2 regions of the Mesorhizobium sp. M0910 genome follow, and region 1 is predicted to be linked to the other one. Evidence: riboswitches for the same ligand, from Rfam matches in the RefSeq annotation. Region 1 holds a riboswitch; the other holds the start of a gene.

Region 1 (4,356 bases):
TCGCGAAACCGTCTTGCCAGCGCATTGTCCGGCACGATGCCCTGGCCGACCTCGTTGGACACCACGAACCACGGGCCACGCGGCCGCGACAGCACATCGGCCAGCCTTTGGCATTCGGCCTCGACATCATGGTCGGCCAGCATATGGTTGGTCAGCCACAGCGTCAGGCAGTCGATCAGCACCGGCTGGCCGTCGGGCAGTGCCTCGATCGCGCCGGCAAGGTCGAGCGGCGCCTCGATGGTCGTCCAGCCATCGCCTCGCCGCGAGCGGTGCAGCGCGATGCGCTGACGCATCTCCTCGTCATAGGCTTGCGCTGTGGCGATATAGCTCCACGGCGCCGGACAGGCGCTCACCAGCCTCTCGGCATGCGCGCTCTTGCCGGAGCGCGCACCGCCGATGACCAGGGTCAGCGCCCCGGCAGCGCGGTCAGGCAAAGCTGTCGCGCAGGCTGGTTGCCGCGCCGGTGAAGCGTCCGCGCACCAGCCCGACGACCATACCGAGCACCAGCCAGAACACCAGATTGGTCAGCGTCACCGCCACCACGAACTGATGATGCAGGCCTTCCGGGATCGCCGTCTCGAAACTGTCGGGCTGCGGCGCGCCGACAATATGCGGCGCAACGATCAACGCCACGGCAAGGATCGCCAGCGGCAGCGATCTGCGGAAGGCGATAAGGCCGAGACCGGCCGCTGTCGCCACCACTGTTGCCCACCACCAGATCTGGCGTTGGACAAGGTCGGCCGCCGGCATCGCCGGCAGTTCCGGCGCCAGGCCGAGGCCGGGCGCCAGCGTGAACACGGCAAAGCCGGCAAGCCCCCAGAACAGGCCCTGGCGCCAATTGCCGATGCCGCCGGCGAATTCCGAAACCGCGACCAGGACCAGTGCGAAGCCAATGCCGGTGACGATATTGGCAACGACGCTGAAGCCAAAGCGCTCGAAGCCGTCGGCCGGCGCCCAGCCTTCGTCTTCAGCCGGAGCCATTGCTTCAGCCGGTGCCGGCGCGGCGCTGCTCATAGCCATCGTGCCCGCTGCGTTTTCGGCCGGTGCCGCAGGTGCCGCGGCATGGTCATGGCCGCCGCCGGCCTGTTCGTAGACTTCCGCTTTCAGGATGAGCGGCACGGTGGCGTAGGCCTGCATGCAGGCGAGAACGACGCCGGCCACAAGCCCTGCGATCGCCGCGATGAACACGACGTTGCGAAACAGTGTCATGATGTCAGCCCCTTGTCAGTGGCAGGGAAAGCCCATCGAGTGGCGATAGTCATGCGCGGCATTATGGACCGCATCGATATGCGAGAAGCCGACAAAGCCCATGACGAAAATGCCGAGGAATGCAGCAAGCGCCAGCTGCATGAGACGCGACTGCGAGGAGGCGGAAGCGCCGAGCGAAACGGAAGCGGTATTCATGTCTTGTCCTTTCGCCCTCCACCCGAGGGCATAGAAGTCAGTTTCCTGTCGCCGGCAGGTCTCCTGGCTCGCGGATCAGCACCCTTCCCCACCTTCCCGAAGGCGAACCTTCAGTGGCATATGGAGAGGACTACCGCACACAGTTGCGGGGGCAGCCACGGCATTGGGCAAACAATTTCGCCCGCACCGCATTCCCTCTTGGTTCCAAACGGAACCGACGACATCAGCGACTATAGGCAGAATCGCCGCGCCCGGCAAACCAAATTCCGCCGGATCGTGTGGCGAATGCGCCGCCTCGCCAAACCGGAGAACTGGCGCCGCAGACGTCGCGATCTGCGCGGTCAAACAGAACGGCCTGCGTTCGATGCGGCACTGCACCGCTTCCACAATTGGGTGTTCGAGCGCCATGCGGCGCTCGAACATCAAAGCGATTTGGGCAGATAGCGCCAGGTGACGAAGCCGCAGATCGCCGCCAGCAGGCCGAGTGTCGCGAAAACCGCGCCCAGGCCGAAGAACGCCAGCACCACGGAATAGACCAGCGGCGGCGTCAGCTCGGAAAAGTCGAGATAGGTGCGGTAGACCGCCGCCATCTGTGCCCGCTCATACGAGCGCACCGAGCGCATGAAGGCGGTCGAGCCCAGCGCATCGAGCGCGATGGTGAAGAAGGCACCGCAAAGCAGCAAGGCGCCGGTGATGAGCGGTGCGGCCTCGCCGACGGCGCCGGCCGCCAGCAGCGTTGCCGACATCGCGAAATAGGCGAACGTCATGGTGCGCCGGCCGCCGAAACGCTTTCCTGCCCTGCCCCAGAAGATGGCCATGAACAAAAGCGCATTGCCGGCCGAAACCAAGAGGCCGCCGGCGAGCTTGCCCTCGCCGGTGATCACCATGAACAGCGGCCCATAGACGAAGAACGTCGTCCAGAAGCAGGAGCGGCCGAAAGCGATCAGCCAGGCCAGCCTCAGCCTTGGCTGCGCGACGAAGCGGCCGATATTGGCCAGCGGATTGACCGGCCGCGTCTTGCCGGGGCGGATCGACGGGTTATCGCCAAGCCGGTAAGTCCAGAACAGCGCCAGTAAAGCCATGGCGAAGACGGCCACCGCGCCATGCGCGGCATAGATGCCGAAACGCGTGTAGAGGTAAATTCCGAGGGTCGGCCCGGTGGTCCAGGCAAGCATCGACCACGCCATGCGCAGCGACTCGGCCTGCATGAAATCGGTCTTGCGGATATGGTCCATGATGTAAAGGTTGAGCGTGATCGCCAGCGCGCCGGCGCCGACGATGCGGCAGAGCATGCCGACCACCTGGCCAGCCAGCGTATGGGTGACGAAGAACAGCGAGCCGGCGGCCAGCAGGCAGGCGCCGGCGGTATAGACCCAGCGCCGGGCAAAGCGGGCGATCAGCATCGGCATGAACAGCGTCGCCGACAGGCCGAGCATCGCCACGATCGTGTAGAGGATCGAAACAATCTGCTCGTTGTGCAGTATCTCATAGGCCTGGATCGGGATGACGCTGGACACGGTGGCGCGCGCGAAGGATTCGACCGCATAGAGCGAGGCGAAGGTGCGGGCATCCGCCGGCCGCAAGGCCGCAAGCCAGATCGGATGGCGCACATGGGTAGCCATTGTGTTCCCCGAAGCCGAATCGCCCGAAGCAGGGTTGGAGCACAAATCTGCCGCGGCGATTCCTGGCCGCGTAACATGAAACCGACGCCTTCACGGCAAAAAGCGAAGCCGGCCAAAGGCTTTCCGGCTCTGGCCTAAAGCAGCCCTGATGCCGCCGTCACCAACGCAAAGCAAGGCCCTGCTTCTTTTGACGGTGGCAACCGTGATAGTCGTCTTGCCGGGGCTGAACCAAGACAGCGAGACCAATGAGCATCGACACGCCGAGCGCAGCCGTTCAGGATCAACCGAAGTCGAAGCGCATCGCCGCTATCGACATTGCACGCGGCATCGCATTGCTTGCCATGGCGAGCTATCATTTCACCTGGGACCTCGAATTCTTCGGCTACACCGATCCCGGCCTCACCGCCTTCGGCTGGTGGAAAATCTACGCGCGCTGCATCGCCTCGAGCTTCCTGTTCCTGGTCGGCATCAGCCTCTATCTCGCCCATGGCAAAAAAATCCGCTGGACCGGCTTCTGGAAGCGCTTCGCCATGGTTGCCGGGGCAGCGCTCGCAATATCGCTGGTCACCCGCATCGCCACGCCCGACGGCTTCATCTTCTTCGGCATATTGCACGAGATCGCGCTCGCCAGCTTGCTCGGCCTGGCGTTCCTGCGGCTGCCGGCGCTGCTGACGCTTGCCGTGGCGGCCCTCGTTATCGCCGCGCCTTTCTACTTGCGATCCGAGCTTTTCGATCATCCGGCTTTGTGGTGGGTCGGCCTGTCGGCGACCAACCCGCGCTCCAATGACTACGTTCCGCTGCTGCCCTGGTTCGGCGCCGTACTTGCCGGCATCGCGGTTACCAAGCTCGCCGCCACCTCCGGCGCACTGACGCGGCTGTCGGCCTTGGCGCCCGGCCGCTGGGCAAACCCGCTGGTCTTCATCGGCCGGCACAGCCTTGCCTTCTATTTGATCCATCAGCCTGTGCTGATCGGCTCGGTCTGGCTGTTTTCGCAATTCATGCCGGCGCCGGCCGAAACCAGGGAGGTGAGTTTTCTGAAATCCTGCCAGATATCCTGCGAGCAGGCACGCGACACCGAGTTCTGCTCCAGCTATTGTGCCTGCATGCTGGACACTCTCCAGGGCGAAGCCTCGCTTGACCGGCTCTACAGCAACGACCAGTCCCTGGAGTGGAAGGCGCATATTGGCGAGCTCGCCGGCACCTGCACCGCCCAAGCCGAGGCGGCGGAACTGGGAACGCGCTAATCGAGGGAGGACAATAATGAGCGACAGTCACCCGAAACCCGTGCAGCAAAATCCTGGGCAGCCGAAGCTGGGGCACATCCCATGGC
Region 2 (4,356 bases), on a different contig from region 1:
ACGTGCGGGGGATCGTCGCTATCAAGAATCCGACAGACAAGGGCGATGCGATCAAGAGCCATCTGGCCGACCAGAGGCGCACTGTGCCGGAAGGGTTCTCGATCGGCTACAGCGGCGACTGGAACGCTGCAGAGGCCATGATCGCTGGCGCTGACACATGGTACAGCGTCCTCGCGGGCATCCTGCCCGAGGTCTGCACAAAGATCGTCACAGCGGCGCAGCAGGGCGATGCGGCCGAAGCGCGACGGATCGATGCCGCGCTTGCGCCGCTCTGGAGCCTCTTCAAGGAGTTCTCGAGCCTTCGCGTCGTCTATGCACTTGCCGAATTGCTCGACATTTGCCGTGCCGACCCCCCGCGTCCCATCCTGCCTCTGCCCTCAGCAGCGAAGCGCCAGATCGCCGCCGCGTTGGAAGGCTTGCCATCGGATGTCAACCGGTGAACAGCGAACCCGGCGGCCAGTGAAGGAACCTGTCATGTATGTACCCGCGCATTTCGATGAACCGAGCCGAGAAGTCCTTTACGAACTGATCGAGAACAGCGCACTTGGCATGCTGATAACCCATGGCCGGAGCGGTCTCGACGCCAATCACATCCCCTTCGAACTCGACACGTCACAGGGAGAAAACGGTTCCCTTTATTCCTGCGCGATTAGTACACGTGCCGAAGGAAAGTGCACTTTCTCGCTCGAGTGACTTATTTCAAAGGATGTGATCGCGTTTTGGCACATTCACGGCCCACATGCGGCAGCCGCTAACTCACCACATGGTGAGCAACCAGGAAACCTTCCGGCCTACACTTTCTCCCGGAGCGCGCGTGCTGCAGCAACCATGTTCATGAGGGCAGGGCGGACCTCCTCCCACTTGCGGGTTTTGAGGCCACAGTCCGGGTTTACCCACAGTTGGGCATCGGACAGTCGCTCGCGGGCAAGCATGACGAGATCCGAAATCTCGCCGACTTCCGGGACCCGTGGTGAGTGAATGTCGTAGACTCCGGGCCCGATTTCATTCGGATATTTGGAGCTCGTGAAGGCGTCCAGCAGTTCCATTTTCGAGCGCGACGTCTCAATCGAAATGACATCCGCATCCATTTCAGCGATCGCGTCGATGATCTCGTTGAACTCCGAATAGCACATGTGGGTATGGATTTGAGTCGCGTCCTTTACACCCGTTGAAGCGATCCGGAAGCATTCGACAGCCCAGTCGAGATAGTCGTTCCAATCAGACTGGCGCAGTGGCAATCCTTCGCGAAACGCGGCCTCATCGATCTGGATCATCCTTGCGCCGGACCATTCGAGATCCGTCACTTCGTCGCGGATGGCGAGCGCGATCTGGCGGCATGCTTCGGAGCGGGGTACGTCGTCGCGAACAAATGACCAGTTGAGAATGGTCACTGGGCCTGTGAGCATTCCCTTCACAGGGTTTTCCGTAAGCGACTGGGCGAACTGCCACCAGCGCAGCGTCATCGGATTGGGCCTCGATACGTCGCCGAAGATGATGGGGGGGCGCACGTAACGCGACCCATAGCTCTGCACCCAGGCATGCTGGGTGAAGGCGAAGCCGGACAGCTGCTCGCCGAAATGCTGTACCATGTCGTTTCGTTCGAACTCACCGTGCACCAGCACGTCCAGCCCGATCTCTTCCTGCCAGCGAATTGCAGCCTCGATCTCCTTCTTCAGGAAGGTCTCGTAGTCGACATAGCTCAGCTGGTCCTTCGCATGAGCGGCCCGCGCCCTGCGTACCTGCGGCGTCTGCGGGAAGGACCCGATGGTCGTCGTCGGGAACGGCGGCAGCCCGAGCGTGCCGGCCTGGACTCTGGAGCGCTCGGCAAAAGCGCTCTCTCGTCGCTTCATGCTGTCGTCAATGCTGGCGATCCGCCCCTCAACCAGCGGGTCATGGATCTTCGTGGATGTCACGCGAGTGGCGGCAGCCTCGGCAGACGCTTTCAACGCGCCTGCCACCGCATCCCTGCCTTGGGACAGGGCCCGGGCAAGCAACACCAACTCGTCGGTCTTCTGGGCCGCGAAGGCGAGCCACGACCTGATGTCCGCGTCGAGTTCCGTCTCCATGCGCAGGTCGATCGGCACATGCAGCATCGAGCAAGAAGGCGCGATCTCGACGCGGTCCAAGGGCCAGCCGGCGACGATCGGTTTGATGCGGTCGAGAATGGCGGGCAGGTTCGCACGCCAGACGTTGCGGCCATCGATCAAGCCAAGCGAGAGCACCAGATCCTTCGGTGCGAGCCGACCCACCGTTTCCAGCTGCTCGGGAGCGCGCACGAGATCAATATGCAGCCCGGCCAGGGGCAGAGAAACCGCGGTTTCGAGATTGTCTCCCAGCGGCCCGAAATAGGTAGCCAGCATGATCTTCAGCTCGGGCGCGGCTTTCGACAGCTGGCCATAGGCGAATTCGAACGCAGCTCGTTCGTTCGGGTTCAGATCGAGGACAAGCGCTGGCTCATCGATCTGCACCCAGTCGGCTCCAGACAGCTTCAGCCTCTGCAGGAGTTGCTCGTAGACGGGCAGCAGCCGCGGCAGGAGCGCGATGGGATCGAATCCTTCGGCAGGCGATTTCGCCAGCTTGAGGAAGGTGATCGGTCCAAGGATGACTGGGCGTGTGTGAACGCCGAGAGCTTTAGCCTCGATGAAGTAATCGACCGGTTTCGTCGACGAGAGGGCGAACGTCTGATCATCGTTGAGTTCCGGCACAATGTAGTGATAGTTGGTGTCAAACCACTTGGTCATTTCCATCGCGGTTACATCAGACCGATGAGCCGCCTGCTGGTGACCAGCGTGTCGACAATCCTCCGTCTGACCTTGGTTGCCCCGCGCCATTGCGAAGTAGATGTCAAGTGGAACCTCGCCGCTATTCCAGCCGTAACGGGATGGAACGGCGCCGACCATGGCTGCGGTGTCGAGCACATGGTCGTAGAGCGAGAAGTCGTTCGACGGGATTTTCGACACGCCGCGATCGTGCTGCTCCTCCCAGCTAGCGGCACGGAGCGCCTTCGCGGTCGTGAGAAGGTCGGCAGCGGACGATTTTCCGGACCAGTAGCTTTCAAGCGCGAATTTCAGTTCTCGCCGACGACCGAAACGGGGCACGCCGAGCGTTGCTACAGGAATTTGCTGAGAGACAGTCATGCCAGACCCCGATGGTTGGGGCGTCGGTGACAAGGAAGGCGCTAGCAGGCCGGCACGAACGCCAGGCTGCAGCGGCCACCGAGACACCCCGCCCGTGGACGTAATTCGCCGTGGCAGGTCTCCTGGCTCGCGGGGTCATAGCCTCTACCCGTCTTCCCAAGGCTATTCGCCTCAGTGACATGAGTGGGGTTGGCTCGCCGCTAACAGTTGCGGGGGCAGCGCCGGCATCGCACCGGCTTCCCTCTTAGCTCCGCTGCGGCAGCGCCGTACGGAGAACCACGACGCGGGAGACAATTACAGCAGTTCGCTTCTTTGTCAACGCCGCATAAAGAAATGTTTATGTCGTTATGTTACATTTCCGTTGGCATGTTCCAAAGGTCGCCTCGAAAGCGAAAACTGTGGAAGCCTTGAGCGGCCGGTAAATCAAAGCAATGACGCACGGCGCCCTTGTCCAGGAGGATAGGAGTTCGTCGGCTGCCGGCAGCAAACATACCGGCAAGCGCCGTGGTGCTGCTTAGCGCATCATGCGAACCACCTCGGCGTCGAACTTCGGCTCCGAGGTTCCGACCGCTTCGTTGGTGATCTGCTCGCGACCATATTCGGCTCAATGGCGAGGCTGTTGCCCATGTGGAAGCTGTTGGCCGTGATGCCCTCGGTGATATGACACAACGATTTCGGGGGGAGCACACCGAGGCCAGGCGCAGCGGCGTGTTGCGAAGTGATCGAGGCCAATGTCTCGAACTGCTTGTTCGCAGCCCACCGGCTCAAGGTAACCCGGCTCAAACCACCGGGCCAGCTCAAGTCCTGTCCAAATGAGGCCTGAGCGGCAAATCGTCGTGCACGCGCACGGTTTGGCGTTCGATCTTGTGATGCGTCTTGGGCGGACAATCGCCACGGTGCAGCGCGCAGAAGCGGTCCCCAATTGGGAAACCGAGGGCGGTGAGGGCAAGCCAGCGCCACAGGCGGAAGGGGACTTGGACCTGTTTGCCCTGCTGGACCACAAGTTCGCGACACAGGGCCTCAAGGAGAAGACCAAGAGTGATTATGCGCGGGACCTCGCCAAATTCATCAAAAGCAGCGGGCAGTCAAAATTCGGCGCCGATTGACATGGAGATAGCCATCGCGGCGGACCGCCCAGGCGGACCGCAAGCCGGAATACAACCGGGTGCAGGCGGCCAACCTCGTCCACAAGATGGCGTCGGGCACACACCGGCGATGG

Evidence for each region. Region 1 has a riboswitch for cobalamin ahead of NKH78_RS12315 (CbtB domain-containing protein). Riboswitches for the same ligand answer to the same signal wherever they lie in the genome.
Region 2: another riboswitch for cobalamin. It lies ahead of metE (5-methyltetrahydropteroyltriglutamate--homocysteine S-methyltransferase); the one in region 1 lies ahead of NKH78_RS12315 (CbtB domain-containing protein).

The regions. Positions count from the first base shown of each region.
Region 1 covers NZ_JAMYNZ010000004.1:273,285-277,640, reverse strand. Annotated here, with positions in the region: gene cobU (bifunctional adenosylcobinamide kinase/adenosylcobinamide-phosphate guanylyltransferase) at 1-434, opposite strand, end outside; gene NKH78_RS12320 (CbtA family protein) at 427-1,209, opposite strand; gene NKH78_RS12315 (CbtB domain-containing protein) at 1,225-1,404, opposite strand; cobalamin riboswitch at 1,441-1,638, opposite strand; gene NKH78_RS12310 (MFS transporter) at 1,827-3,026, opposite strand; gene NKH78_RS12305 (heparan-alpha-glucosaminide N-acetyltransferase) at 3,272-4,270, shown strand; gene NKH78_RS12300 (methyltransferase family protein) at 4,287-4,356, shown strand, end outside.
Region 2 covers NZ_JAMYNZ010000023.1:27,048-31,403, reverse strand. Annotated here, with positions in the region: gene NKH78_RS30715 (dihydrodipicolinate synthase family protein) at 1-440, shown strand, start outside; gene NKH78_RS30710 (FMN-binding negative transcriptional regulator) at 475-693, shown strand; gene metE (5-methyltetrahydropteroyltriglutamate--homocysteine S-methyltransferase) at 792-3,137, opposite strand; cobalamin riboswitch at 3,233-3,433, opposite strand; gene NKH78_RS30700 (hypothetical protein) at 3,989-4,243, shown strand.